Regions from separate parts of the Caloramator sp. CAR-1 genome, predicted to be linked through region 2. Evidence: a T-box and tRNA genes for the amino acid it is inferred to sense, from the RefSeq annotation. Region 2 holds a T-box; the other holds one or more tRNA genes.

Region 1 (21,511 bases), on a different contig from region 2:
ACTTTTCCAGCTCCGGGCTATGAGAAAGTTGGTTAATAAGGACATTAATAAGGCAATTATTATGCTTGATAATTCAATTATGGAGCTATCAAATACATTAAATACTATTAGGGAAACCGTTCATAATATGAAGGCTTCTAAAAATATAGGAATTGAAGATTTAAAGAATTTAATGGAAAAATTTAATTTCTGCAAAGTTGATTATAAGTTAATAGGAGATTTTAACAGATTAGATACCTATCACTATGAAGTATTGATTACTATAGTGAGGGAAGCACTAACCAATGCTACTAAATATTCTAAGGCTAATAATATAGAAATAAAAATAGAAGTTTTAAATAGGATTTTAAGAATTTACATAAAGGATGACGGAATAGGTTGTCAAAACATAAAAGAAGGCATGGGAATAAAAACTTTAAGAGATTTAGTAGAAAACATGGGGGGAAATGTATCTATAGATGGAATGAATGGATTTTTGATGGTTTGCGTTATTCCTTTAAATGATTGAGGTGAGTGGATTGAAGATCTTGATAGTTGATGATGATGCCCTTATAAGGGATAGTTTAAAGATTATTTTGGGCTTAGAGGAAGACATTGAAGTTGTTGGATGTGTTAAAAATGGACAAGAGGCCTTTGAGTTTTGTAAAAACAATGATGTTGATGTCATACTTATGGATATTAGAATGCCAGTTTGCGATGGAGTTTTAGGAACGAAAATGATTAAAGGGTTAAATAAAAATATAAAGATATTAATTTTAACAACATTTATGGATGATGAGTATGTTTATCAGGCTTTAAAATATGGAGCTGAAGGGTATTTATTGAAGAGCCAATCCACCGATAGCATAATAGAGAGTATTAGGGCAGTTTTTAAGGGAAATGTGGTCTTTGAAAAGGAAGTTGCCAAAGTTTTGACTCAAATAAAACCTAAGAAAAAAAGCTATGAAGACTATGGTATAACCGAAAAGGAATTTCAAATTTTACAATGTATTGGCGAAGGTCTTTCAAATAAAGAGATCGCAATAAAGCTTTTCCTTAGTGAAGGAACGGTTAGGAATTATATTACTTCATTATTAGATAAATTAAATTTGCGTGATAGAACTCAACTTGCAATATTTTATATAAAAAATTTTGAATAGAAGGGAGATTATAAATGGTAAAGGCTGTAATTTTTGATATGGATGGGGTTTTAATCGATAACTATGAATATCATTGTATAGCATGGAAGGAATTTGCTAAAAAATATGGGGTGGAATTAAAGGATAATGATATAATTAAAAACTTTGGAAGAACCAACAAAGAGATTTTTGCAGAAATTTTTAAAAGGGAACTTAAGGATGATGAAGTATTGACACTTGGTGAAGAAAAGGAAAGGGTTTACAGGGAGGTTTATAAGGATTATATAAAGGAGGTTGATGGTCTTACAGAATATCTAAAGTTTTTAAAGAATAAGGGGATAAAGGTTGCGGTTGCATCTTCAGCTCCAATTCAAAATATAGATTTTATTTTAGACGGGTTAGATATAAGAAAATATATAGATGCAATAGCCCATGCGGGGATGATCAAAAGGGGTAAACCAGACCCGGAAATATTTTTAAAGGCAGCTGAACTTTTAAGGGTAGAACCTAAAGATTGCATTGTTTTTGAAGATTCCCTTGCAGGCATTGAAGCAGGAGTTAGAGCTGGAATGAAGGTTTTTGGAGTTGCAACAACTTATCCAAAGGAAAAACTAACGATGGCCCACGATGTAATCGAAAACTTTAAAGAAGGAAACCACTGGTTATTAATTTAAGGGGGGATTTTATGAGAAGTTTTGCAAGCGACAATAACGCTAGGGTTCATCCTGAAATTTTAGAGGCAATAATAAGGTCAAATGATGGGGATGTCATATCCTACGGAGATGACGTTTATACTCAAAGGGCAATAGAAAAGTTTAAAGAAATATTTGGGAAGGATATTGATGTATATTTTGTCTACAACGGAACTGGGGCTAATGTTTTAGCATTAACGGCAATAACAAAGCCCTTTAATGCAATAATAGCATCACCGATGTCTCACATAAATGTTGATGAATGTGGTGCGGTAGAAAAAAGTTCCGGTTGTAAGATAATTACGGTTCCAAGTTCTGATGGGAAAATAAGAATCGATGATATCAAAAAACTTTTACATGCAAAAGGAGTAGAACATCATTCACAACCCAAGGTTATTTCTATAACTCAATCTACTGAAGTTGGAACAGTTTATACTGTTGAAGAGATTAAAGAAATTACAAAATTTGCTCATGAAAACGATATGTATGTCCACATGGATGGGGCAAGAATAGCAAATGCTGCGGCATCGTTAAACAAAAGCCTTAGGGAAATAACAAAGGATGCGGGAGTTGATGTTTTATCCTTTGGCGGGACAAAAAACGGAATGATGTTTGGAGAGGCAGTGGTGTTTTTTAATAGAGAGCTTTCAAAGGATTTTAAATTCGTAAGAAAACAAGGAACGCAGCTACATTCAAAGATGAGGTATATTTCAGCACAGTTTGAAGCCCTTTTAACTAATGATTTATGGTTAAAAAATGCAAAGCATGCAAATGAAATGGCAAAATACCTTGAGGAAAAGGTTAAAGAGATAGATGGAATAAAAATAACTCAAAGGGTGGAGGCAAACGCTGTATTTGCAATTATGCCAAGAAAGGCTATAGAAAAACTGCAAGAAAAATATTTCTTCTACATATGGGATGAAGAAAAAGATGAAGTTAGATGGATGACATCCTTTGAAACAACAAAGGAAGATATAGACCTATTTGTAGAGGAAATAAAAAGGGTTATGAGAGATTTTTAGGAGGTTGTATGGATTTAATAAAATCTTATTTATTATTAATTAATATCTTATCCCTATTAGCAATGTTTATGGACAAGCAAAGGGCTAAAAGGCATAAATTTAGAATTTCTGAAAGGAGTTTACTTTCGCTTGCTTTATTAGGCGGAAGCGTTGGGATATTTTTAGGTATGCTTTTGTTTCACCACAAGACAAAGCATATTAAATTTACTGTTGGCATATCTATGATAATTATTCTTCAAATCTATTTTATCATTAAGTATTTTTAGATATAAAAAGGATATAGCCTCTTTAGGCTATATCTTATACTTTATTATTCCTTTGTATATTTTTCCCATGGGGCATAAGGTAGTGCACCAGGTTCTGTTTTTATAAAATATTTGTAAAGTCAATGCGATAAATACGATAAAAAGGATAAACTTAAATAGCTCTGCCCAAAGAAAAAAAGTATTTCCCCAATTATAGTATAGGATTAAGAAGATATAAAGGAAAAAGACGATAAAAGTTAAATACTGAATGGATTTTGGAACCTTAAGAAATTTTTTATTTTCCTTAGAAGAAAATGCATCCGAAAGGATGCCTATTGGGCAAAAATTTGCACAGTATGTTCTTTTTTTTGTTATTATAGTTAATGTTATACCGAAGATAAAATATAAAAATATAGCAATCCACATTTTAAGACCACACATTAAGAAAAACATAATTCCAAGGGATATATATTGTGAGTTTTTCAATTTTTTCTTTGACATTTTAATCACCACCCAAATACCATATAGGGGTATTTTAACATCTGGATGTATTGAAGTCAATAATAGATGGAAGGTGTTAGCATGGAGAGAAAAATTATTAGGGAAATTTTTATACCTCAACTAAACAGGAAAAGAACTATAAGGATTTTTCTTCCTTTAGATTATTTCAAAGCCCAAAAAAGATATCCTGTTCTTTATATGCATGATGGACAAAATTTGTTTGATAAAAGTGAGTATTCAGGGTATTCTTGGGAGGTAGATATCACCCTTGATAGACTTCAAAGGGAAGGATACACGGATGGAATGATTGTTGTTGGAATTGACTGCAACAAAGAGGGACACAAGAGATTAGATGAATATTCTCCTTGGGCAAATTATGAAGTTCCAAAACTTTTATCAAGGGTAGATATTCCCTCTGTTGGTGGAGAAGGAAGCCAGTATATAGATTTCATAGTTCATACTTTAAAACCTATAATAGATAGCGAGTTTAGAACTTTAAAGGAAAGGGAAAATACTATAATTGCAGGAAGTTCCATGGGGGGATTTATATCCCTTTATGCAGGAGTAAAATATCAGGACGTATTTTCAAAGGTTGGAGCCTTTTCAACGGCAGTTTGGTTTTCTGAGGAGGATTTATTAAGGTTTATAAGGGAAAATGAAATAAGAAATGATATGAAGTTTTATTTAGACATTGGAACAAATGAAACAAGCGATGAAAAGGTTAAGGAGTTCCCCAATATTTACGTTAAAGGAACTTTAAATGTTAATGAAGAACTTCTTAGAAAACTTCCGAAGGAAAATGTAAAGCTAGTAATCGACGAAGGTGCAACCCATAGCGAAAAATATTGGGCAAAAAGATTTCCAGAGTTTATAAAGTGGATAATAAAATAGATTTTTAAAGCGTTATAAAACTTTTTAGTTTGTTTAAGTTTAGAATTTCAACTATATTTTTATTGAAATTAATGATACCTTCTTTTTTCATCTTAATCATTTCTCTTGATAGAGATGGCCTTGGTATACCAAACATTTCGGCCATCTCTTTTCTTGTGCATGGCAATATAATTTTTAAATTATTTTGCCTTTTATATTCATTATAAATGTAATTTGCTATTTTTTCTCTGATTGTTTTATATGAAAGATAATTTATCTTATTATCCAATAAAAATAGCTTATTTGAGAGTAGTTTCATAAAATTTGTTAAAAATATTAAGTTAATTTTGCAGATATCTATAATTGATTCGCGGGATATAAATAGTATTTCTGAATCTTTTGTTGCAATGATTGTTGAGGGGAAAGTGTGTTTATCAGAAAAAATAAGAGCTTCTCCAAATATGTCTCCTTGAATCAAATGTGTAATAGTAACTTCATTTCCAGATGGTAATATTTTTTTTACTAAAAGGCAACCATTTATTATTATACCAACGCCTGAACATAAATCCCCTTCAAATGCTACAATTTGATTTTTTTTATAAGAACGAATATTATAGTTTATATTTTTAAGAATGTCATTAATGTCTTCTGCATTAATATTGTTAAATAGTTTTGAAATTTTGATATTATTCACTATGTTGTTCATAAAACCACCTTAAATGTTGGTAACATAAGTTACCGACTGTTTTTTATTATAATATTATAATTTTAATTGTATAGATTTCCAAGTAAAAATTAAGTGGGGGAGGTGGTTAATTTTGATTAGGTTTAGAAAAATTATTCAATTAGCATTTTTACTAGTATTTGCATTATTGATTTATAAAAAAAAGATTCAACTATGGATGTTAATATTTTTACTCAGTGCAATATCAGCCTTTATTTTTGGACGCTTTTATTGTGGATGGATTTGTCCAATAAATACCTTAATGGAAGTGAATGACTGGATATATAAAAAACTTAAAATAAAAAGGAAAGTTATTCCAGATTTTGTTAAAAGTAATTTTATTAGGTTAAGCATACTAACTATTTTTGTTTTGGCTTTCATATTGAATAATAAATTTTACAAAAGTATTCCTATTTTACTAATATTGATTATTTTAGCTATTTTAATATCGTTTATTTATGAGCCTTCATTATGGCATAAATATCTTTGCCCATTTGGAATTATCTTGAATGTCCCAGGAAAATTTTCTAAACATTATTTGAATGTAAAGGACGAAAAATGTATAAAATGTGGAGCATGCAAATCTGCTTGCCCGGCTGATGCAATTAAAATGGAAAATAAAAATGAATTTCCTAAGATACTAAAAGAATATTGTCTTGAATGCACAGCTTGCATAAAAGCATGTAAGAAAGATGCAATAAAATATGTATAGGGGTGATTACGAATGATAGAAAAAATTTATGAATTTAAAGCTTTAGATGAAAAGCTCATTGAAAAAATTGTAGATGATGATAATTTGGTTATTAATCACATGATTTTAACTAAAGATACTGGACTTCCTGAACATTTTTCAAATTCAAATGTTTATATGGTAATTACAAAGGGTAAAATGACAATAAAGTTAAATGATCAGGAACCTCATATTTACGAAAAAGGAACCATCTTAAATATCCCATTTAATATAAAGATGAATGTTAATAATTTTCATGATGAAGTTTTAGAGTTTTTTGTAGTAAAGGTACCTAATCCAAAAGATATGCCTAAGTGATATTAATGGCTGTTCGAGATATTTCTTGAACAGCCATATATTTATGTTGAAAAATATCGGAAATATAAGTAAAATTAATAAGGAACCTAATATTTTTGGAGGTGTTTTGATGGAGAGAGTAAGATTTGCCCCAAGTCCAACAGGGCATTTGCATATTGGCGGCGCAAGGACAGCACTTTTTAATTTTCTTTATGCAAGACATACAGGTGGAAAATTCATTGTTCGAATAGAGGATACAGACCTTAATCGTTCAACAGTAGAGTCAGAAAGGGTAATCATCGAAGGCTTAAGATGGCTCGGAATAAACTGGGATGAAGGTATAGAAGTTGGTGGAGAACACGGACCATATCGTTCAACTGAAAGGGTAGGAATATATAATCCATATGTTCAAAAATTATTAGACGAAGGAAAGGCATACCTTTGCTACTGCAGCGAAGAAGAACTTGAAAGGGAAAGGGAAGAGGCTCTAAAAAAGGGTGAAATGCCACGATATTCAGGAAAGTGCAGACATTTAACACCTGAGCAAAAAGAGGCCTATGAAAAAGAGGGAAGGAAACCAGTTGTAAGATTTAAAGTTCCTGATGATGAGCTTATAGTTGTTGATGATATCGTAAGGGGAAGAGTAGAATTCCATTCAAAGGATATAGGGGATTTTATTATTGTAAAGTCAGATGGAATTCCTGTATATAATTTTGCTGTAACTATAGACGACCACCTTATGGAAATTACTACAGTTATAAGAGGAGAGGAACACCTTTCAAATACTCCAAGACAAATTTTAATATACAAGGCCCTAGGCTTTGATGTTCCAAGGTTTGCCCATGTTTCATTAATTCTTGGGAAAGACAGAACAAAGATGAGCAAACGCCACGGCTCAACATGGGTTGAACAATATAGGGATGCAGGATATCTGCCTGAAGCTATAGTAAACTATCTTGCCCTTCTTGGATGGTCTCCAGAAGGAGAAGAGGAGATATTTACAATAGACGAGCTAATTGAAAAGTTTGATTTAAATAGGGTAGTTAAAAATCCTGCTGTATTCGACTTAGATAAGCTAAATCATATAAATGGTATATATATAAGAAAAAGCCCAATCGAAAGAATAGTTGACCTTGCTATTCCTCATCTTGTAAACGCAGGATTTATAACAGAAGATTTTGCTAAGGAAAATAGAGAATGGATAACAAAGGTTGTTGAAACTGTAAGAGACGGATTGCCCTTTGTTGGAGATATAGTAAATCATGTTAACATTTTCTTTGGTGATGAAGTTAAGATGGAAAACGATGAAACCCTTGAAGTTCTAAAGCAAGAACATGTTCCAAATCTTATAAACGAATTTGAAAACATGGTAAAGGAAGCTGAAAGCATTGACATAAACTTTGCTCAAAACGTGTTTAAAGAGCTAAAAAATAGAACAGGTGCAAAGGGTAAGGCACTATTTATGCCGGTAAGAGTTGCCCTCACAGGTCAAATGCACGGCCCAGAGCTTGTAAATATTATTGACATTCTTGGAAAGGATAAAATATTAAAAAGATTAGAATATGTAAAAAATAACTTATTGTAAAAACAAAATCCCCTTCAAATAAGGGGATTGATGTCATAGTGTAAAATTATTGTAGGACGAAAAAGGACAAAAAATTTAAAAGAGACAACCCCTGTGGTAAAATAAAAAGTGGAAAAAACACAAATCAATAAGGGGGTGTCTCTTTTGAATAATATTATACAACATGATATTATACAACAACATTTAATAAATTTCACTACTAAATTAATAAAAAATGTAGAAGAAATGCTGTCAAAAGAATGGGATTTTACAAAACTTGTTGAGGTAGTTAAAGAATCGACTGATGAACTTGGAAGGAATATAATAAAAGACTTTTTAGAAGAATTAGATAAAGCGATTAAAGAAGATGATAAGAGAAAAAAGGAATGGATAGTTGAAAGAAAAGACAAGAAAAGTATTATTACGCTCCTAGGAGGAATAGAATATTCAAGAACATACTACAAATCAAGAAAGAGCGGAGAATATAGATATTTACTTGATGATGTTATAGGTATAAGGAAACATGAGAAGGTGGATAAAGAAGTAAAGATAAGGCTTGTAGAGAATGCAATCAACATGTCCTACGAAGAAAGTAGCAAGGTAACATGCAAAGAGAAGCTAAGTAGGCAAACGGTATTTAATGCAATAAGGCAGGTAGGGGAAGTAGAGGTAAAGAGAGAAGTAAAAGAAAAAAGGAAGGTAAGGGTATTATACATAGAAGCGGATGAAGATCATGTTGCACTGCAGAATGGCAAAAAGGAGATGCCAAGGCTTGTCTATGTTCATGAAGGAAGGCAAGAGAGGAATGGAAGGAATGAATTAAAAAATGTATATTACAAAGCATACGTAGGAGTAGAAGCAGAAGAAATATGGATAGATGTAGCGAATTATGTGTATGAGAATTATGAAATAGAGAGCATAGAAAAGATATATATAGCAGGGGATGGGGCAAGATGGATAAAGGAAGGGATAGAGTGGATTCCAAAAGCGAAATTTGTATTAGACAGATATCATTTAAACAAATACATAATAAGAGGGACAGCAAAGAGAGAAGAATATAGGGAAAAGATATGGAAAGCCATAAATGAAGGAGATAAGAAGGGTTTAAGGGAAATATTTAAGGAGCTTGCAAGTAAAGCAGAAACTAATACAGAAAAAGAAAGGATAAAAGAAGTAAGAAGGTATATATTAAACAACTGGGAAGGGATAGAAATATATAAAGATGACGATGATGTAATAGGATGCAGCGCAGAAGGGCATGTAAGCCATGTATTATCGGCGAGATTAAGCAGCAGGCCATTAGGATGGAGCAAGGAAGGATTAAAGATAATGGCAAAGCTAAGGGTATTTAGCAAGAATGGAGGAAATTTAAGGGAAATAAGTGTGTTTAAGGAAGATGAAAAAGCCTTCAAGGTAAGTAAGAAGAAAATAAAAGAAGCGATAAGAAAGATAAATAAATCTTCACGTGAAGTTATGAATAATATAACGATATTGAACATAGGGAAAGTAACGCCAATTTACAGGATATTAAAATCAATAAAATATGAAAATATAATTTAAGTTTTTTAAATTTAACAAACGCCTTGAAACTAGCTAATTTAAGGGGTTGTCTATAAAAATTAACCTACAATATCTTGACACTATCCCTTAACCTTTAAAAATTGTTAAAGTTGTCCCACATATGATATAATATTGGAAAATACAAAAAATTTCAATAAATTTAGGGGGATAAAGATGAAGAAAAAGGATTTTCTATGGATTACCGCTCTTTTATTAGTTATTTTTATTCTAATCTACAAACCAACTCATATTGCCTTTGTTACTCTAACAAAGTCCCACCCTTATATTATGGGATTTATAAAGGTATCCATCCTTGCTACAATGGGAGAACTTTTAGCCATAAGACTTCAAACAGGGGACTACAAAAAACCCTATGGATTAATTTATAGGTTTATAATCTGGGGCTTTTTAGGAATGGTCTTTGCCCTTGTTTTTGATTTATTTTCTTCCGGAGTTAGTGCTTGCATAGAAAAAAGCTTACTGCCTAAGAGCAGCTTAAGGTTCTGGCCAGCATTTTATACAAGTGCACTTATGAACCTTATTTTTGCACCAACCTTTATGGCCTTTCATAGGATAACAGATACCTTTATAGACCTTGGAGAAGGTAAAGTTAATAAAATATTAAGGGTTAAACTTAGTGATGTTACATCAAAAATAGATTGGAATACCTTTATCAGCTTTGTAGTTTTAAAAACTATTCCATTCTTTTGGATTCCTGCCCACACAATAACCTTTTTACTACCATCCGAATACAGGGTATTAATGGCATCCTTTTTATCGATAGCTCTAGGTGCTATTTTATCTCTGGCAAAACGCAAAAAGTAAGCTATACAACGGGTGTTAAAGGCTTATGGCCCTTTAATACCCTTATTATATTCTCTGCAGCAAGGCGAGCCATCTCATTTCTTGTATTTATGGTTGCACTGCCTATATGAGGCAAAATTATTACATTATCCATACTTTTAAGTTCCTCTTCAATTTGAGGTTCAAATTCATAAACATCAAGACCTGCACCAAATATTCTTCTATTCTTTAACGCCTTTACAAGGGCCTTTTCATCAACAAGAGGTCCCCTTGCAGTGTTTATAAGAATTGCAGTTTCTTTCATCATATCAAAATCCTTTTCAGATATAATATGATAGGTTTCATCTGTTAAAGGTGCATGGAGTGAGATAAAATCAGATTCCTTTATTAAAGTTTCTTTATCTACATAAACTGCGTTAAAATCCCTTTCGAATTCTAAATCCCTTCTCCTGTTATGGTATATTATTTTCATGTCAAATCCCATACTTCTTTTAGCAAAGGCTTTACCAATCCTTCCTGCACCGATTATGCCTAAGGTTTTACCTTTTATATCACAACCTAAAAATAAATTAGGTTCCCACCCTGTAAATTTACCTTCCCTTGTAAATTTATCCGCCTCAACTATTCTCCTTGCAACGGAAAGCAATAGGGAAAAGGCAAGGTCAGCAGTTGCATCTGTCAAAACATCCGGCGTATTTGTAACGATAATTCCCCTCTTTTTAGCCTCTAGAACATCTATGTTATTAAAACCCACCGCATAGTTTGCAAAAATCTTTACCCTTTTAGCATTATCCATAACTTCTGCATCGATAGTATTATTTAAAAGACATAATACTCCATCTGCATCCTTTATTTTTTCTATAAGTTCCTTCTTGCTTAAATGCCTTCCTCTATTTACCTCAACTTCAAAGTGCTCCTTTAATAGTCTTTCTGCAATTTCTGGGATCTGGTAGGTAATATATACCTTCATACTATTCCTCCTTTAAGTATATAAAAAAATCCGGCAAAAGCCGGACATTGGCGGAGAGAGTGGGATTCGAACCCACGGTGGAGTTACCCCCACGCTTGATTTCGAGTCAAGTGCCTTAGACCTCTCGGCCATCTCTCCATACTAAATATATATTACAACTTTTATATAAAATTATCAATCCTTTTTTCTTTTGCCTTTGAAAAACTCTTTTAATAGTTTACTGCACTCATCCTGTAAAACTCCCTCAATGATTTCTATTCTGTGGTTAAGCCTTTCATCTGCTACAATGTTATACAAGCTTCCGCAGGCTCCTGCCTTAGGATCCCTAGTCCCAAAAATCAAAGTTTTTATTCTAGAATTTACAAGGGCTCCTGCACACATCGGACAAGGTTCTAGGGTTACATACATAATGCAGTCTAATAGGCGCCATCCTCCTAATGCCTTGCATGCCTCATTAATTGCAAGGATTTCAGCGTGAGCTGTAGCATCCCTTAAGGTTTCCCTTAGATTATGAGCCCTTGCTATTATTTCCCCATCCTTAACTATTATAGCTCCAACGGGAACCTCATCTAAAAAAAGACACTTTCTAGCTTCTTCAAGAGCTATTTTCATAAAATATTCATGATTCATAAAATCACCACTTAAAAATAAAAAATCAAGCCCGAAGGCTTGATATGGTGCACCCGAGAGGATTCGAACCTCCGGCACACGGTTTAGGAAACCGTTGCTCTATCCTGCTGAGCTACGGGTGCATAACGTTTACAATTTTATTATAATTGATTATTTTAATTTGTCAATTACATTATATAGAAGTGCAAACAAAAATAGGGGCTAACCCCTATTTATTTTCGTTTGCCTTTTTTGATATTTTGCAATAAACTTATCCAATAATTGGCTTAACTTAACTATCTCATCATCAACAATAAAATTTTTTTCTTCTAATCTTCTATCCATCTTCCTTCTTAAGTATTCTATTTTTTCGCGCAGCATCCTCATGGCATTCCACCTCTTTTTTTTAACCTGGTTTCCCAAGTTAAAGAGGTCTGCCTGTCAAATTTAGCAGTCTTTTTTTTAATTATAACACAAATAATAAATATTTCAAAAGGTTATTTATCGACAAAAAATCCATTTTGTCTTTTAATCAACTTTTTTTGTTAATAATAAATAACTTTTTTGAATATAATAAATATTTTATATATTACTTGAACAATATATAATATAAGTTAGATTTTAATAACGGGGGTGTAATTAATGTCGCAAATCAAAAAAATTGCTATTTTAACTGGTGGTGGAGATTGTCCTGGTTTGAATGCAGTAATAAGAGCTGTAACAAGAACTGCAATTTTAAAATACGGCTATGAAGTTATTGGCTACAAATACGGTTATAGGGGGCTTTATCTAAACGATTTTATTCCTCTTACTTTAGACACTGTAACTGGGCTTATTCATAAGGGAGGAACAATACTTTATACATCAAATAAAGATAATTTATTCGACTACCAAGTTGAAGAAAATGGTCAAATTGTTAAAAAGGACGTTTCCGACGTTGCGATTGAAAATATGAAAAAAGAAGGCGTCGATGCCTTAGTTGTTGTTGGTGGGGATGGAACTTTAACAAGTGCAAGGGATTTTTCAAGAAAGGGAGTTAAGGTTGTTGGGGTTCCTAAAACAATCGACAACGATCTTGGGGGAACTGACTACACATTTGGTTTTAACACTGCAATTGAAGTTGTTACTGAAGCCCTAGATAGACTACATACGACAGCTGAATCCCATCATAGAATAATGATACTTGAAGTTATGGGTAGAAATGCAGGTTGGATTGCTCTACATGCAGGAATCGCAGGTTCCGCTGATGTTATACTTATTCCTGAAATACCTTTTGATTTAGATAAAGTAGTTGAAAAGATAGAAGAAAGAAGAAAAATGGGAAGATTGTTTAGCATAATTGTTGTAGCTGAAGGAGCAAAGCCAAAGGGAGGAGAAGTTGTAGTAAGCAAGATAGTAAAGGACAGCCCAGACCCAATAAGACTTGGAGGTATTGCCCATAAACTTGCAAATGAACTTGAGCAAAGAATAAAAACCCATGAAATAAGAGCAACTATTTTAGGCCATGTTCAAAGAGGTGGTTCACCTTCAACATACGACAGAATACTCTCAACAAGATACGGAGTTAAAGCCGTTGACCTTATAGCAGAAGGGAAATTCGGCAACATGGTATGTCTAAAGGGAGACGACATATCATATGTTCCACTTGAGGACGTTATAGGAAAAGAAAAATATGTTGATCCAAATGGAGAACTTGTTCAGGTTGCAAGAAGCGTTGGAATATCCTTTGGAGACTAATAAAGCAGGCATCTGCCTGCTTTTTATATGTTTATGAAATTATATAGCATCCTTAAAGCAACTAAAATAGACATCGTTACAAATATAGGTTTTATAAATTTAGATCCCTTAAAAAGTGCTGCTTTAGTTCCAAGGCGTGCTCCTATAATCATAAATAGAGCAACTGGAATTGCAATTCTATAATCCACCATTCCTTTGTAGGCAAAAACTATTAAAGAAGCAATATTGCTCAAAAAATTCAAAAACCTCGCATTGCCTGCAGCATTTAAAAAATTAAAACCATAAATATTTATAAGTCCAAAAATCAAAAAGGAGCCTGTCCCCGGTCCAAAGAAGCCATCATATCCACCTATAAATAATGCTAAGATCATACCCAATAATATGTTTCTTCTATTTAAACCAATAAAATTATCCTCTTGACCAATCGTTTTTGAAAAAAGCGTATATATCCCAACAAAAAGAATAAGGATTAAAACCATAGCATAAAGATACCTTTGGTTTATTTTTAATACTAAGTTTACGCCAATGACAGCTCCAATAAAGGTCATAGGCGATAAATATTTAAGTAATTCTTTATTTGTAGTTCCTGATTTTATGTATTTGATTGAACTTGTTAAAGATGCCGTCGTAGCAGAGAATTTGTTTGTTCCAAGAACCATATGTGGTGGTAAACCATAGAGCATAAAGGCTGGAACAGAAATAAGTCCCCCTCCACCTGCAATGGAATCCACAAAGGCTGCAACAAACCCTGCTATGCATAAAAGTAAAAGTTTCATATTATCCCCCTGTTATTTAGCCTTTCTTCTTGATGATTTTCCACCCTCTATAACATCAAACACAGTCTTTTTCATCTCTTTTAGTTCATTTTCCATAGTCACTTGATTGTTTTCTACCTTATTTAGTCTTTCTTCTACCCTATCTAGCCTTTCCTCTACCCTGTCTAGCCTTTCTTCTACCCTGTCTAACCTATTATTAACTTCTTTAAAGCCGTTCTGCATTTCGCTATACAATTTGGTTAGAAGATCAAAAACCTTATCGTTTTCCATGACAATCCCTCCATGAAACATTATAACACTATTATATAAATGAAAACAACAAAATTCTATTTTCATTTTTTGGCAAAAATATATTAAAATTATTATTAAGAAATAAAAGTAGGAGGTGCTAAAATGTATTTTGAGACTTCAGGAAGGCACAATACAGCAAAAACCATAGAACTTGCCCTAAAGGTTGCAGAAGAAAAGGGCATAGATTATATCGTCGTTGCATCCTGTTCAGGATATACTGCAAAGTTTTTAGCTGGTAGTGGCAAAAATATTATAGTTATAACCCATGTAAATGGTTTTGAAGAACCTGGAGTTATGGAAATAGACGAAAAAACAATAGAAGATCTTAAAAAGCTTGGATTTAAAGTTTATACGGGAACCCATGTCTTATCTGGTGCAGAAAGGGGAATATCTCGAAAATTTGCTGGCATATATCCTGTTGAAATTATGGCCCATACACTTAGAATGCTCGGACAAGGTGTTAAAGTTGCTGTAGAAATTTCAATTATGGCCCTTGATGCTGGGCTAATCCCCTACGGTGAAGATATAATAGCAATAGGAGGAACAGGAGAAGGCGCTGATACTGCCGTTGTGATAAGGCCTTCCCATGCAGCATCAATATTTGAAACTAAAATCAAAGAGATAATTTGTAAACCATATGAATTTTAGGAGGGTTGTTATGCAATATAGAAAATTCGCAAAGGACCTTGAAGTTTCTGCTTTAGGTTTTGGAATGATGAGGCTTCCAATTTTAAATGGTGATGAGGGGCAAATAGATAAGGAAAAGGCATTTAAAATGGTAAGATATGCAATTGATAATGGAGTTAATTACATAGATACAGCATATCCTTATCATAAGGGAAATAGTGAAATATTTACTGCTGAAGTTTTAAAGGGAGGTTATAGAAAAAAAGTTTTACTTGCCACTAAAATGCCCGTTTGGCTTGTAAATGAAAAGGATGATTTTGAAAGATTATTAAATGAACAGCTAAATAAATTAGAAACTAACCAAATAGACTGCTATCTTCTTCATGCCCTTTCAAAAAATTCATGGGAAAAGGTATATAACCTTGGAGTTTTAGATTTTTTAGTAAAGGCAAAAAATGAAGGTAAAATTAATAAAATTGGTTTTTCTTTTCACGATGAATTCCATGTTTTTAAAGATATAATAGATGCCTTTGACTGGGACTTTTCACAAATCCAATTCAACTATCTTGATGAAGATGAACAGGCAGGATTAAGAGGACTAAAATATGCCCATTCTAAAGGAATTTCTATAATAGTCATGGAACCATTAAAAGGAGGGAAACTTGCTAAGGAGCCTCCAGAAAAAGTAAAGGATATTTGGAATTCATACAATGTTAAAAGAACACCTGCCGAATGGGCATTAAGATATGTCCTAAACTTTGAAGAAGTATCTTTGCTACTTAGCGGAATGAGCACAATTGAACAGGTAGAGGAAAACTTAAAGGTTATCAATGATGCTTATCCTTATTCTCTAAATGAGGAGGAAATAAAATTAATTGAAAAGGTGAAGGAAACATATAAAAGCCTTAACCAAATTGGCTGCACAAGTTGCAAATACTGCATGCCTTGCCCCTTTGGTGTTGATATTCCAAGGAATTTTTCAGTTTACAACAGTGCCTTCATATACAACGATTTAGAGGGAAGCAAAAAAGTTTATAATAATTACATAAATAAAGAAAATAGAGCTGAAAACTGTAAAGAATGCGGAAAATGTGAAGACATATGCCCACAAAAGCTTCCTATAAGGAGTCTTTTAAAGGATGTTCATAAAACACTTGCAGAATAATCAAGGGCCAATTTAGGCCCTTCTTCTTTTAACTATATAGAAGATTAATATAATAATAAAACCTATGACTGCAACCGTTGCAAATGGGTTAAAGAAATACTTAACCACTACATAAATAAAAGGCATCTTTAACCAATCGACAACTGTAAATTTTTCCTTTTCACCAATTGCAAGGGAATATTTTCCCTTTTCGCCATCTGAAAAGACTGCAACATAATATTCTCCATCCTCAGGAATTTCTCCCCTTATAGTTTGCCTTATATAATATTTGGTCTGGGTGAATTTTTCATAAAAATATTCCTTAGGTGAAGGCTTTATTACTAAACTTCCATACCCTTCAGGAATATCAAAGGGGAGCTTATCCCTCTGCTTTATGCCCTTTCCGATAATAGCAAAGGAGGGACTAAAGTCCTCATTGCCTTTAATGATTGGAATTGTCATTTGGACAAACAAAGGATCCTTCTTTTTTGCCTCAAATTTTACAAAATCTACGTCATCGATTTTATCAAGACTTCCATAAATTGCATAACTTATAGTGTGGTCCTTTACAACAATTGGTTTTTCAAAGGTAGTATCACTTGTTTCAAATATAGGTTTATGGGCAAAAACAACAGATGTAAAAAGAACAAGAAAAATTAAAGAAAGAAAAATAGTTCTTTTCATAGCAACCCTTCCAAAACATAATTCAATACATTATATGATTTATTTTATCCAATTTTTCAAATAATATTCTTACCCCTAATATACATTTTTTCATAAATATCGTCAGGAACAAATATTCCTCCTGTAGCCCAGGCTATATGAATTGCATTTTGGGATGCTTCTAAAAGTAGTGGACCCTTTAATGAAGCCGCCGCTGATGGTTCAATCTTAATATCTTCACTATCCTTTAAAAGGGCAAGAAGTTTAAAAAGTTCATCATCTTCAATTGTATAGATACCATCAATTAAAATCTCTGCTATTTTTGATACAAGCTTTGAGGGCGATCCAACTGCAAGACCATCTGCTTCCGTCTTATTATCAATTCCATAATCATTAACATGCACCTTCTCATGTTTCCCTGTTACAAGGCCTAAAAGCATGCAGGGTGAATGGGTTGGCTCTATAAAATAGCAAAAAACATCATCCTTAAATACATGTTTGAGCCCAAATGTTATTCCACCTGGTGCTCCTCCAACCCCACAGGGCAAATATACAAATAAAGGATTATCCTTATTTATTTTTATTCCTAACTCTTCAAGCTGCCTTTTAAGCCTTAGGGCTGCTACAGAATATCCCAAAAAAAGGTGCTTTGAATTTTCATCATCTACAAAATAAGCATTTTTATTGCCTTCACACTGCCTTCTTCCCTCTTCAACTGCCTTTGTATAATCCTCCTTGTATTCAATAACATTGCATCCCCTATCCCTTAGGATCTTTTTCTTCCATTCCTTAGCATCATGGGACATATGAATATCCACTTTAAAACCTAAAGCCGAAGCCATAATACCTATAGATAAACCTAAATTCCCGGTAGAGCCTACAGCAATTTTATAATTTGAGAAAAATTTTTTAAAGGATTCCTCAGATAACTTTGAATAATCATCATCCTTTGATAATAGTCCATTCCCCATCGCAAGGTCCTCGGCATGTTTTAAAACCTCATAAATTCCTCCCCTTGCCTTTATGGAACCTGCAACCTTTAAATAATTATCGCACTTTAAAAATAGCCTTCCATTTATTTTCTTTTTGTATTTATTTTCCAGTTCCAATTTCATATTTTTTATCTCAATCAAAGGTGATTCAATAATCCCATCTTCCGTTTCAGGAAATAATTTTTTTATTAAAGGTGCAAACCTTTTAAGCCTATCCTCAGCCTCAAGGATATCCTCATAAGTTAAATCTATTTTCTTTAATGCATCATCGGCGTTTAATTTTTTTGGATTTTCCCAAAAGATTGGCTGCAAACCCTTTATCTTATCTAAAACTTCCATAATACTCCCCCCAAATTTTTATAAAGGCCTGATAAATTATCAGGCCCTATATACTGTAAACACATTCCCCATCTATATAAACCTTTTCCGCCCTTGCCCTTAAGTCAAATGGATGGTGGCTCCAAATTACTATATCCGCATCCTTTCCTTCTTCAATACTGCCTATCCTATCCTCCAAGCCAAGGATCCTTGCTCCGTTTATGGTAAGCATTTTAATTAGGTCCTCCTCCTTTGCACCATACCTTAAGGCAACACCCGCATGAATATTAGCATGTTCTAAGTGGATTACAGGATGATCACACATTATTGAAATTAAAACGCCCTTTTCGTTTAAAATCTTAATAGCCTCATAGGTTTTGTCCTTTAGCTCAAGCTTTGTGTTAAATCCAAATAACGGTCCAACGACAACAGAAATGTTCTTTTTCTTCAAATAATCAGCAATCTTATATCCTTCTGTTCCGTGTTCTAAAACAAACTTAAAGCCAAATTCCTCAGCTATCCTTATAGCTGTTAATATATCATCCTTCCTATGGCAGTGGATCCTTGCTGGAATCTCCCCCTTTAAAACCCTTTCTCCTATTTCAAGCTTTATATCCCTTTCTGTAAATTCCTTTCCCTCTTTTTGTGCGTTTTCCTTTTTCTTTATGTAATCCTGAACCTTCATAAAATATCCTCTTATAACTGCTGCTGTCCCAAGCCTTGTGGAAGGAGTTTGATTTTTACCTCCATAAACCCTTTTAGGATTTTCCCCAAAGGCCATCTTTAAACCTGCTGGTTCCTTTATAATCATCTCATCAACTATTTTGCTTCTTAATTTTAATATTGCCCCTTGACCTCCGATTGGATTTGCACTTCCAGGAAGAATCATAACAGTAGTTACTCCCCCACTTAAGGCCCTTTCAATTGCACTGTCATCGGGATTAAATGCATCTATTACCCTTACATGGGCAGTTACAGGATCCGTTGCTTCGTTTCCATCCTGATAAATAGATCCTACCCCCTCTTCGAATAATCCAAGGTGGCTGTGGGCATCGACAAACCCTGGAAATACGAATTTTCCAGAAGCATCGATAATTTCGCAGTCCTCTTCAATGTTCTCTGCAAGTTTTTTAATTTTCCCGTCCTCAATTAATACATCCCCCCTAAAGGGTTGTCCAACAGCAGGGTATATAAATCCCCCTTTAATAATCCTTTTCAAATTAATCCCCCCAAATCGTAATAAGTTATTATATAAGGCTAATCCAAAATAGCTAGCCTATTGGCTCCTCAGGAATAACAATCCAGCAAATAATATAGGCAAGTATCCCAGAACCTCCAAGCATTACAATAAGCACCCATAAAAGCCTTACGATTGTTGGGTCCATGTCAAAATACTTTGCAATACCTCCACATACCCCAGCTATCATCCTATCTGTCCTTGACCTGTATAATCTTTTTTCCATAAAAATTCCCCCTAAACTATCCTTGATAATTATTATATCGTATTTTTATAAAATATTACCACTAAATAATTCCATAATTTAGATATTTATATATTTTCTCCGCTTGTCTTTCTTGAACCGTCCAGTTTCCAAATACTACGTTTTTATCTTCCTTTAACATTTTGCTTATAGTTTCCTTTATCTTAGGATCTATCCTCCCTGGTTTTTCCTTGCTATAGGCTGTTTGGGGAAGGGGCATAAAGGTATGAGCATGTATCCTTGCACCTAAATTTGCAAGTTCCTTCATAAATTTAATGGTATCTAAAACGTCCCTTTCTGTTTCTCCTGGAAGACCAAATATAAAATCAACATCAGGGATATAGCCATATTTTACTGATAGTTTAACCGCCCTATAAACATCCTCAAGGGTATGTCCTCTTCTTGAATTTTTTAATATACAAGGGCTACCGCTTTGTGCCCCTATTATAATATTCTTATTATCTGCATATGTCTTTAAAAGCTCAAGCGTATCCTCCCTTACATGCTCCGGCCTTACTTCTGAGGGAAAGGAACCTATATTTATGGTCCCTTTAGGCTTATAAAGTCTATTCACTTCCCTTAGAAATATTTCAAGTCCCTTTATGTTAACTTCTCTCCCATCCTCAGAAAGATAAGAAAAGGCGTTTGGGGTTATAACCCTAAAATCCGTTAAATTTCTTTTTATCATCCTCTCTGCGGCCTCCAGGACCTTTTCTATGCTTCTGTGTCTTACCTTTCCTCCGAAAATGTGGGATGTTTGACAGAAATTGCAGGCAAAGGGACAACCTCTTGTTATCTCAATATGTCCAAATTTGCCAAGCATATATGGAAAGGGAGGATATTTGTCAAGATCAACATATTCCCTTTTACCTGTGTAAAACACATCATCGTCCTTAAGATATGCTAATCCCTTAACACTACTGTAATCTTCATCCTTTAAAACTCTCTTGAAAAATTCAACTATCGTATCCTCTGCCTCTCCAACAAACACCAAATCAAACCCCATCCTTAAAGTTCCTTCAACATCCCCTGTTGGATGGGGACCACCTGCAATAAGTAAAACATCCTTATGTTTATCCTTTATACTTTTGACAATATCTTTAACTTCCCATATTTGAGTTGTAAAAAAGGATATCCCAACTACAACATTTTCATATTTTTCTTTTATTTCATAAAGATCTTTGATTAGATCCGTATGTTTTTTTATAAAATATATAGGAATATCCTTAGTCTCCTCAAAGGATGCTAACGCCGCCGAAAGGGCATTGAAACTATTTCTATTAAGTTTGTTGTAATATATTACAAAACAAGTCTTCATCCTAACCACCAACCACCAGAAAATATCATATACAAAATTATACCATCCAAAAAATAAAAATAAATCTTAATCTTAAGTGCCTGGCACTTAAGATTAAGATTTTTGTGTTTTAGGCTTTATTAAAGGGATTCCTTTTTTGCATAAGGGGCAATCTGCTTCTTCATAGGTTTCTATATCAAGCTTTATGGCACTGTATATTGGGTATTCAAATTCCCTGCTGCTTCTATCCACTATGCAGGCTATTCCAACAACTTCTCCTCCCAATGCTTTTACAACTTCTATGGTGCCTCCCGAGGATTTCCCTGTTGTTACAACATCCTCTGCTATTAACACCTTTTGCCCCTTTTTTATTTCAAATCCTCGTCTTAAGACAAAACCTTCGCCCTCTTTTTCAGTAAACATAGCTACCTTTCCCATCTGCCTTGCAATTTCATAGGATACCAAAACTCCCCCCATCG
Region 2 (8,926 bases):
ATTGAACTATAGAATTTTACTAATCGATGATGAAGAAAATATCGTAAAGGGTATAAAATATAATCTTGAGAACGAGGGATATAGCGTTGATGTTGCCTTCGATGGAGAAGCTGCCCTTAGGATGATATCAGAAAATATATATAATTTAGTAATTCTCGATATAATGCTTCCTCATTTTGATGGGCTTCATGTGTTAAAGCGTATAAGGGATAGATCTACAGCAATTCCAATATTAATGCTCACGGCAAAGGGATATGATGAGGATAAGGTGAAGGCCTTTGAACTTGGAGCTGACGATTATTTAACAAAGCCCTTTAGCATTACTGAACTTAAGGCAAGGGTAAAGGCCCTTTTAAGACGAGCCTATGAAACGTCAAATACAAAGATAGATATTATAAAAAGTGGAGATATAATGATAGATGTCGCTTCAAGAAAGGTTAGCATAGCTGGAAAATTAGTTGACCTCACTGCAAAGGAATATGATATATTATTTTTGCTTGTTACAAATCCTAAGAAGATCTATAGCAGAGACACCCTTCTTGAAATAATATGGGGATATGATTATATTGGTGATTCTAGAACTGTCGATGTCCATGTAAGAAGATTAAGGGAAAAAATAGAAAAGGATCCTGCTAATCCTCAGTATATTTTGACAAAATGGGGAGTTGGTTATTATTATAGTGGAGAATAATCTACGATATAGGCTTATTTTGTCCTATTTTTCAATTATATTTTTACTTGTTCTGCTTATAAATGTATCTATATATTATATCCTTCAGAAGTTTTACATCGATTCTAAGAAAAATGACGTTTTATTTGCTGCAAAAACAAGCCTCGATTATATCGATGTTTATAACAATAAAGTAGATTTAGAAAAACTAAAGGAAATACAAAGGGATGTATATTCAAAGATAGTAATTGTCTTAAATGGTAAGGTTGTTTATGATGATTTTAACAAGATATTGCCGTTAAGTGATCTGTTCAAAAAAGAAATAGTTACCAAACAGTTAAATATTTATGGGGAAAAATACTATATTCTTTCATATCCTATAATGCTTTATAATAATCATATTGGGAATATAGTATTTATAAATTCCATGAAATGGGCGTTGCAAAGAATTAAATATATAGAAAGCCAAATAATTGTAATTTCAACTATTGTTTTAGTTTTAGCATTTTTATATAGTCTATATATATCAAAAAGCATAACAAGGCCATTAGATAAATTTGTATTTGAAATTGAAAAATCAAAGGACAATTTGGTTTTAGACGAGATAAATATAGATGGCTATAAAGAGATTAAAAGATTATGTGAAGCCTTTAATAACATGAATAAAAGAATTATAGAATTAGACAAAAAAAGAAGACAATTTGTAGCAGATGCCTCCCATGAATTAAAATCTCCCCTTGCAGGGATAAAGGTTTTAGTAGAATCACTGCAACAGGGGGCGATGGAGGATAAAAATATACGAGATGAATTTTTAAACAGTATTAATAATGAAATAGATAGACTATCGAACCTTGTTAATGGACTTTTAGAACTTGCACAAATTGAAAATTCTGATGAACTTAGGATGAGTAGCCTAGATATAAAGGAACTTATAAAGGATGTTGTAAAGAGCCTAAATCCAATCGCAAAAAATAAAAATATAACTATAAATGTAGAAGGCGAAGGCATAATAACCTATGTAAATAGGGATAATATGTTTAGGGCAATTTACAATATAATCGAAAATGCTATAAAGTATTCCTTTGAAGATTCTAAAATCGATATTTTAATTGAAAAGGATGAACAAATAAAAATAACTATAAAAGATTATGGGATGGGAATACCTGAGTGTGATCTTCCATATATATTTGACAGATTTTACAGAGTCGACAAAACAAGGGCGAGAAAAACAGGTGGAGCAGGCCTTGGGCTTTCTATTGCAAAGCATATCATAAAACTTCATAAGGGGGACATAGAAGTTAAAAGCAAAGTGGGGGAAGGAACTGCTTTTATAATTAAACTGCCTATTTAATGGAGGGACTAAGATGAAAAGGATACTTGCCACTTTGCTTTGTTTTTTATTACTTTTAGGATGTAAAAAACAGGAGGTAAAGGTAGAAGATATCTCGATAGAACAAAAAAAGCAGATGGTAAACATTATTTTATTCTTTTCAGATCAGCAGGGGAAATATTTAGTTCCTGAGGAGAAGAAGGTTGCCTTTGATACTTCCCTTGAAAGAACCATTTTAAAGGAGCTTATTAAAGGCTCTAACAAAGGATACAAAAACACCATTCCTAAAGGGACAAAGATAATATCGTTAACAAAGAAGGATGATACCCTTATTGTCAATTTATCTAAAGAATTTATTAAAAATCATCCAGGCGGGGCGGATAACGAAAGAATGACGGTTTTTTCCATAGTAAATTCATTAACAGAAATACCTGGGATTAGAAAGGTTAAAATAGAAGTCGAAGGAAAAACATATAATACATTGAAGGGAAATATCGCTATAAATGCTCCGTTAGCTAGAAATCGTAATCTTTTTAACAGGGACAAAAAGAGCCCACCTAATGAAATATTAAAAAGACAGATGACTTTAGAAAAACAAGGAAGATGGCTTGATGCTTATCTTTTAATGTCGGACGATGAGAATAATACCTATAGAAAATATTATGATGATTATGTAAAGGAAATGGAGGAGACAAAATCCTTAGGCTTTTTACAGGTGGATTTTGTTGTAGGAGGATATACTCTAGATCCTTCAAAGAAAAAGGCGAGGGTTAAGGTTAATTTCTATGAGATAGATACATCAGGCAAAAAAGTATTAGGAAAGGATTTATTCTTTACATGCGTTAATATTGACGGTGCATGGATGGTAGATTGGTTAACTGCTCAATAGGAGGGATCAAATGAAGGGGGATGAAAGAAAGCTTGAGATTTTGAACCTTTTAAAGGAATCTAAAAATCCAATCAAGGGGGCTTATCTTGCTGAAAGGTTTGGCGTTACAAGGCAAGTTATAGTTCAGGATATTGCCCTTTTAAAAGCCCAAGGCCACAACATAGTATCAACGCCCCAAGGATACATATTCTTAGGAGGAAATGAAAGCTATTCAAGGGTAATCGCCGTAAAGCATGAACCTAAGGATATAGAGGAGGAACTAAAGACCATAATTAAGCTTGGTGGTAAAGTCATAGACGTTACTATAGAACACAAGGTTTATGGTGAAATCACAGGAAAATTAATGCTAAAATCCCTTTACGATGTTGAAAAGTTTATTGAAAGGCTAAGGGAAAGTTCTGACATGCCCCTTTCTAATCTGACAGGAGGGGTACATCTTCACACCATCGAAGCGGACTCTGAAGAAACCCTTGAGAGGATAGTAAAGGAATTAGATAAAAAGGGATTTTTAATCGATTAGGGGGTATTATATGAAAGGTTTTATTGGAAAGCTTCTAATAATCATTGTTATTTTGTTAATTTTAATTTCATCCATCTCTGGCTTTTTAGTGGACATCCAGTGGTTTAAGGAGGTTGGATACTTAAACGTATTTTTTACATCCTTTAAGGCAAAGCTTTTAATATTTATTCCTTCCTTTTTTGTTTTTCTTATTGCAATATATTTCTATGCAAAATTTCTTGCTAAAAACTACCTAGAAATAGGCGGAATGGTTTACGATAAAGGAGAAATAAGGAAAAGAAATAAAATTATATTCTACATCTCTTTAGCTATAACGCTTATAATTTCATTTATATTTACCTCGGCCTTTTGGTATAGGATTTTGGAATATGTAAACGGAGAAAATTTCAATATTAATGACCCTATTTTCAATAAGGACATAGGATTTTTTGTATTTAGGCTTCCGTTAATTCAAGCTATATTAAGCTTTTTGATTACTGTTGTATTGGTTCTTGCGATTATTTCCTTTATATTTTACGCCTTTGAAAGGGCAAAGGATGGATTAAGCCTTATTGGGTTTAACTTTAGGCAAAATCCAAAATCCAGATTCTTTGGAAGACAGCTTGCTTATTTTGCAGCTTTGTTCCTAATCCTTTTATCCGGCGTATTTTATATTAGGGCATTAAATTTAGTTTATTCCCCAAGGGGAGTTGCCTTTGGAGCAAGCTATACAGATGTTCATGTAACATTACCTTTACTAAAAGTTTTAATCATATTATGCATCATTTCATCGTTTATTATATTTTTCTCCATACTAAGGGGAAGGATTAAACCTATTATCTATACCGCAGCCTTTATAGTTTTATTTATAGCCTTTGAAGGGATAGCTTCCTTTGTAGTAGAAAAAATAATAGTAGCGCCTAACGCAAGGGAAAAGGAAATGTCCTATTTAGAGCACAACATCCAATATACAAGAAAGGCCTTTGGACTTGAAAATATAAAGGAAATAGATTTTGATGTAAAAAACGATTTAACTTCAAAGGATATTCAGGAAAACAAAAATACAATAGACAATATAAGGGTTACGGAATTTTCCCAATCTTTAGAGGTGTTTAACCAAATTCAATCCATTAGAAACTATTATAGGTTTAACGATGTGGATATAGATAGATACACGATAGATGGAAGGTTAAGACAAGTGTTTATATCTGCAAGGGAACTTGATAATTCCCTCAGGGATCCTAAGTTCCAGACATGGCAGAATAAAAGATTATTCTACACCCACGGCTATGGAGCAGTTATGTCCTACACTAATGCTGTAACTCAAACCGGCCTTCCCCAGTTTATAGTAAAGGATATACCAATGTCTGGCAGATTCAATGTTGCAAAACCTCAGATTTACTTTGGGGAGATAAACAACGATTATATAATAATAAATGCTAAAAATAACGAGATAGATTACCCTTATGGAAGCGGAGAAAAGGAAACAAGGTATGATGGAAAGGCTGGAATTAAGCTTAATCCTTTAAATAGACTTTTATTTGCTTTAGCATATGGGGACTTTAACCTAATACTTTCCAACAATATAACTTCTGATTCAAGGATAATCCTCCATAGAGATATTGTAAAAAGGGTAAGAAAGATTGCACCATTTTTAAACTATGATGAGGACCCATACCTTGTAATGGCAGGGGACAGGTTCTATTGGATTATAGATGCCTATACAGTTACAAACAGATTCCCCTATTCCGAACCCTATTACGGAATAAACTACATCAGAAACTCAGTAAAGGTTGTTGTTGATGCTTATGATGGAAGGGTTGACTTTTATCTTGCAGATAAGAATGATCCTATAGCTTTAACGATAGGGAATATATATAAGGGTATCTTTAAAGATATAAAGGATATGCCTGAAGAGCTTAAAAAGCATTTAAGATACTCAGAAGATGTATTTTTAATTCAGTCAACGGTTTATGAAAAATATCACATGAAAAACCCAATATCTTTTTATAACAGTGAGGATCTATGGTCTATTGCAAGGTATAAAAATCCAGACGGAAGCGAAAGACAGGTTGAGGCGGTTTATCAGGTTATGAAAATATTTGACGATGAGGAGTTTTTACTTACGATTCCATATACCGTTGCTAAAAAGGAAAACATGGTTTCATGGCTTGCAGCAAGGATGGATAAAAATTTAGGGGAAATGGTTCTTATTAGATTCCCGAAGGAAAAGGCAATATTAGGGCCTCAACAGTTTAATTCAAGGATAAATACCGATATACAAATATCAAGCCTTATAACCCTTTTAAACCAGCAGGGCTCCAGCGTAATATTAGGTGAAACTAATATAATACCTATTAAAAATTCCCTCCTCTATGTAAGGCCGCTATATCTTAAGGCACAGGGTGGAAAGAGTTTGCCTGAACTTAAAAAGGTTATTGTAAACTATGGAGATTCTATAGTTATGGAGGACAACATAGGTCTTGCCATCCAAAAACTATTTGCAGCACAAGTTCCAACAACACCTGTAGAGGAGGAAGAAGATATTAAGACCCTCATTTTAAGGGCAGATGATACCTACAAGAAGGCAATAGAAGCCCAAAGGCAGGGGGACTGGGCTGGATATGGAAGGTATATAAAGGAATTAGAAAACATCCTAACTAAACTCAAGGAAAAATCAAAGTGATGTTGTAAATTTATGGTTCTATGGTATAATTTCCATAGAACCATTTTTTTGATTGGGGGTTTAAAGATGGATCCAAGACTTTTAAAGCTTTCTGATGTTTTATTAACCTATTCGTTAAAGATTAAAAAGGGAGATAAGCTTTTAATTTCAGGAGGGGAATCCACATTACCTTTAATTAAGGCAGTATATAAAAGGGCAATAGAGCTAGGCGCTTATCCTCAGGTTGACATAGGTGTTGAAGACTTAACTGAAATACTTTTAAAATATGGTTCGGAGGATCAAATTACATATACACCCGAATCTCTAAAAAGAGCCTTTGAAACGGTAGATGCTGTTTTAACTATTTGGGGAGATAAAAATACAAGATTTTTAACTAATGTAGATGCTTCAAAGATGAAGTTAAGATCAAGGGGAAGAAGAGAGCTTATGGAAATATTCCATGAAAGGATGGCAAAGGGAGAATTAAGATGGTGTGGAACTCAGTTCCCAACCCATGCAAATGCGCAGGAAGCCTCCATGTCCCTTTCAGAATATGAGGATTTTGTATATGGTGCAGGATATATATACGAAGAGGATCCAGTTGCAAAGTGGATGAAGATAATGGATGAGCAGCAGAAAATATGCGACTTTTTAAATACAAAAGAAACCTTAAGAATTGTTTCTAAGGATACCGACATTACAATGAGCATAAAGGGCAGAAAATGGATAAATTGCTGTGGTGAGGAGAACTTCCCAGATGGCGAAGTATTTACAAGTCCTATAGAGGACAGCGTAAATGGACATATAAGGTTTAGTTTTCCTGGAATATACGCAGGAAGAGAAATCGAGGATATATATCTTGAATTTAAGGATGGAAAGGTTGTAAATGCAAAGGCAGCAAAGGGAGAGGATCTTCTTTTAGAGCTTCTTGAAACCGATGAGGGTGCAAAATTCCTTGGTGAGGTTGCGGTAGGAACAAATTACGGAATTCAAAAATTTACAAAGAATATGCTATTTGATGAAAAGATAGGTGGAACGGTTCATCTTGCCATTGGAAGGGGCTTCCCGGAAGCTGGAGGACAAAATGTATCTTCAATCCATTGGGATATGCTCTGCGATATGAAGGAAGAAGGTAAAATCTTTGCAGATGGAGAGCTTATATACGAAAAAGGTCAATTTTTAATAAAATAATTTAGTTGCATTTTTTGAAAATATTGATATAATATATTAAAACCGGTGATGGAGAATAGTAGATAAGGTTTAAACTCAAGAGAGCCGGTGGTTGGTGTGAACCGGTGTTTAGCCTTATTGAATCCACTCCAGAGGGTTTGCGAAGAGCAAAACGGATGTGGCCGTTATACCACAAAGAGAGGACCTTATGGTCAATTAGGGTGGCACCGCGAAAGTATAGCCTTTCGTCCCTTTGGGGATGGAAGGCTTTTTATTATATAAAAAACAAGGAGGGAAGAAAATGTTAGATATTAAAAGAATAAGAACAAACCCAGAGGAAGTTAAGGAAGCACTAAAGATTAGGGGAGAGGCCTTCACCCTTGATATGATAGACAAAGTTGTGCAGCTTGATGAAAGAAGAAGAGAGATTCTTGTCGAGGTGGAGGCATTAAAAAACAAAAAGAATACAGATTCGCAGGAGATTGCAAAATTAAAAAGAGAGGGTAAAAACGCAGAACACCTTGTTGCTGAAATGAAGGAGCTTTCTGATAAGATTAAGGAGCTGGATGATGAACTTGCAAAGGTTGAGGAGGAGATTGAATATCTTCTTCTTAGAATTCCAAATATCCCAAATAAAGATGTTCCAAAGGGAGATACTGACGAAGATAATGTTGAGGTTAGAAGATGGGGTGAACCAAGAAAGTTTGAATTTGAACCAAAGGCCCACTGGGATATCGGAGTGAACCTTGGAATACTTGATTTTGAGACGGCATCAAAGGTTACAGGAGCAAGATTTACATTCTATAAAGGTCTTGGTGCAAGGCTTGAAAGAGCTTTAATTAACTTTTTCCTCGATCTTCATACAGAAAAACACGGATATACAGAGGTTTTTCCACCATTTATGGTGAATAGAAAGAGCATGACAGGAACAGGACAGCTTCCTAAGTTTGAAGAGGATGCCTTTAAGGTTTCTGATTTTGACTACTTCTTAATTCCAACTGCAGAAGTTCCTGTTACAAATATGCACATGAATGAAGTATTAGACGGTTCAAAACTTCCTTTAAAATATGCTGCATATTCAGCATGCTTTAGATCAGAGGCAGGTTCAGCAGGAAGGGATACAAGGGGACTTATAAGACAGCATCAATTTAACAAAGTTGAGCTTGTTAAATTTGCTGATCCTGAAAAGAGCTATGAAGAGCTTGAAAGTCTAACAAGGGATGCAGAGGAAGTTCTGCAGCTTCTTGGACTTCCATATAGGGTTGTATTAATCTGTTCAGGTGATTTAGGATTTACAGCAGCTAAAAAGTATGATATAGAGGTTTGGATGCCAAGCTACGGAAGGTATGTAGAAATTTCAAGCTGCTCAAACTTTGAAGACTTCCAAGCAAGAAGAGCTAACATAAGATTTAAGAGGGATCCAAAATCAAAACCAGAATACGTTCATACATTAAACGGTTCTGGAGTTGCAGTAGGCAGAACAGTTGCAGCAATACTTGAAAACTATCAACAAGAGGATGGTTCAGTTATCGTTCCAGAAATATTAAGACCATACATGGGTGGAATAGATATAATAAAGTAGGCTCAAGAGCCTACTTTATTATTGAGTGCCAGGCACTTGACATTTTGACTTTTTGATATTTCCATATACTTACAAAACACATTTACATTTTTACAAATAATTACTTCTTGAAAAATGCCTA

The links. A T-box is a leader RNA that pairs with one kind of tRNA and senses whether it is charged. The one in region 2 lies ahead of serS (serine--tRNA ligase), so its partner is inferred to be a tRNA-Ser.
Region 1: it has a tRNA-Ser gene. The T-box ahead of serS (serine--tRNA ligase) is inferred to sense a tRNA for this amino acid. The anticodon was not compared.

The regions. Positions count from the first base shown of each region.
Region 1 is NZ_JAUONW010000039.1:45,444-66,954, forward strand. It holds gene Q3V94_RS10635 (sensor histidine kinase) at 1-508, shown strand, start outside; gene Q3V94_RS10640 (response regulator transcription factor) at 519-1,139, shown strand; gene Q3V94_RS10645 (HAD family phosphatase) at 1,154-1,792, shown strand; gene Q3V94_RS10650 (low specificity L-threonine aldolase) at 1,804-2,832, shown strand; gene Q3V94_RS10655 (DUF1294 domain-containing protein) at 2,841-3,098, shown strand; gene Q3V94_RS13695 (4Fe-4S binding protein) at 3,126-3,455, opposite strand; gene Q3V94_RS10660 (hypothetical protein) at 3,346-3,702, shown strand; gene Q3V94_RS10665 (alpha/beta hydrolase) at 3,660-4,469, shown strand; gene Q3V94_RS10670 (Crp/Fnr family transcriptional regulator) at 4,474-5,154, opposite strand; gene Q3V94_RS10675 (4Fe-4S binding protein) at 5,267-5,884, shown strand; gene Q3V94_RS10680 (cupin domain-containing protein) at 5,897-6,220, shown strand; gene gltX (glutamate--tRNA ligase) at 6,330-7,784, shown strand; gene Q3V94_RS10690 (ISLre2 family transposase) at 7,908-9,323, shown strand; gene Q3V94_RS10695 (Mpv17/PMP22 family protein) at 9,498-10,148, shown strand; gene Q3V94_RS10700 (D-glycerate dehydrogenase) at 10,150-11,097, opposite strand; tRNA gene Q3V94_RS10705 (tRNA-Ser) at 11,146-11,235, opposite strand; gene tadA (tRNA adenosine(34) deaminase TadA) at 11,272-11,727, opposite strand; tRNA gene Q3V94_RS10715 (tRNA-Arg) at 11,773-11,849, opposite strand; gene Q3V94_RS10720 (aspartyl-phosphate phosphatase Spo0E family protein) at 11,929-12,093, opposite strand; gene Q3V94_RS10725 (6-phosphofructokinase) at 12,349-13,443, shown strand; gene Q3V94_RS10730 (TSUP family transporter) at 13,467-14,219, opposite strand; gene Q3V94_RS10735 (hypothetical protein) at 14,232-14,489, opposite strand; gene Q3V94_RS10740 (pyruvate kinase alpha/beta domain-containing protein) at 14,613-15,158, shown strand; gene Q3V94_RS10745 (aldo/keto reductase) at 15,169-16,302, shown strand; gene Q3V94_RS10750 (hypothetical protein) at 16,315-16,965, opposite strand; gene Q3V94_RS10755 (D-serine ammonia-lyase) at 17,022-18,275, opposite strand; gene Q3V94_RS10760 (amidohydrolase) at 18,322-19,473, opposite strand; gene Q3V94_RS10765 (PspC domain-containing protein) at 19,526-19,717, opposite strand; gene Q3V94_RS10770 (TIGR04013 family B12-binding domain/radical SAM domain-containing protein) at 19,779-21,053, opposite strand; gene pyrE (orotate phosphoribosyltransferase) at 21,147-21,511, opposite strand, start outside.
Region 2 is NZ_JAUONW010000016.1:237,807-246,732, reverse strand. It holds gene Q3V94_RS05930 (response regulator transcription factor) at 2-691, shown strand; gene Q3V94_RS05925 (cell wall metabolism sensor histidine kinase WalK) at 666-2,021, shown strand; gene Q3V94_RS05920 (GerMN domain-containing protein) at 2,035-2,889, shown strand; gene Q3V94_RS05915 (transcription repressor NadR) at 2,900-3,409, shown strand; gene Q3V94_RS05910 (UPF0182 family protein) at 3,420-6,074, shown strand; gene Q3V94_RS05905 (aminopeptidase) at 6,141-7,244, shown strand; T-box leader at 7,281-7,479, shown strand; gene serS (serine--tRNA ligase) at 7,525-8,805, shown strand.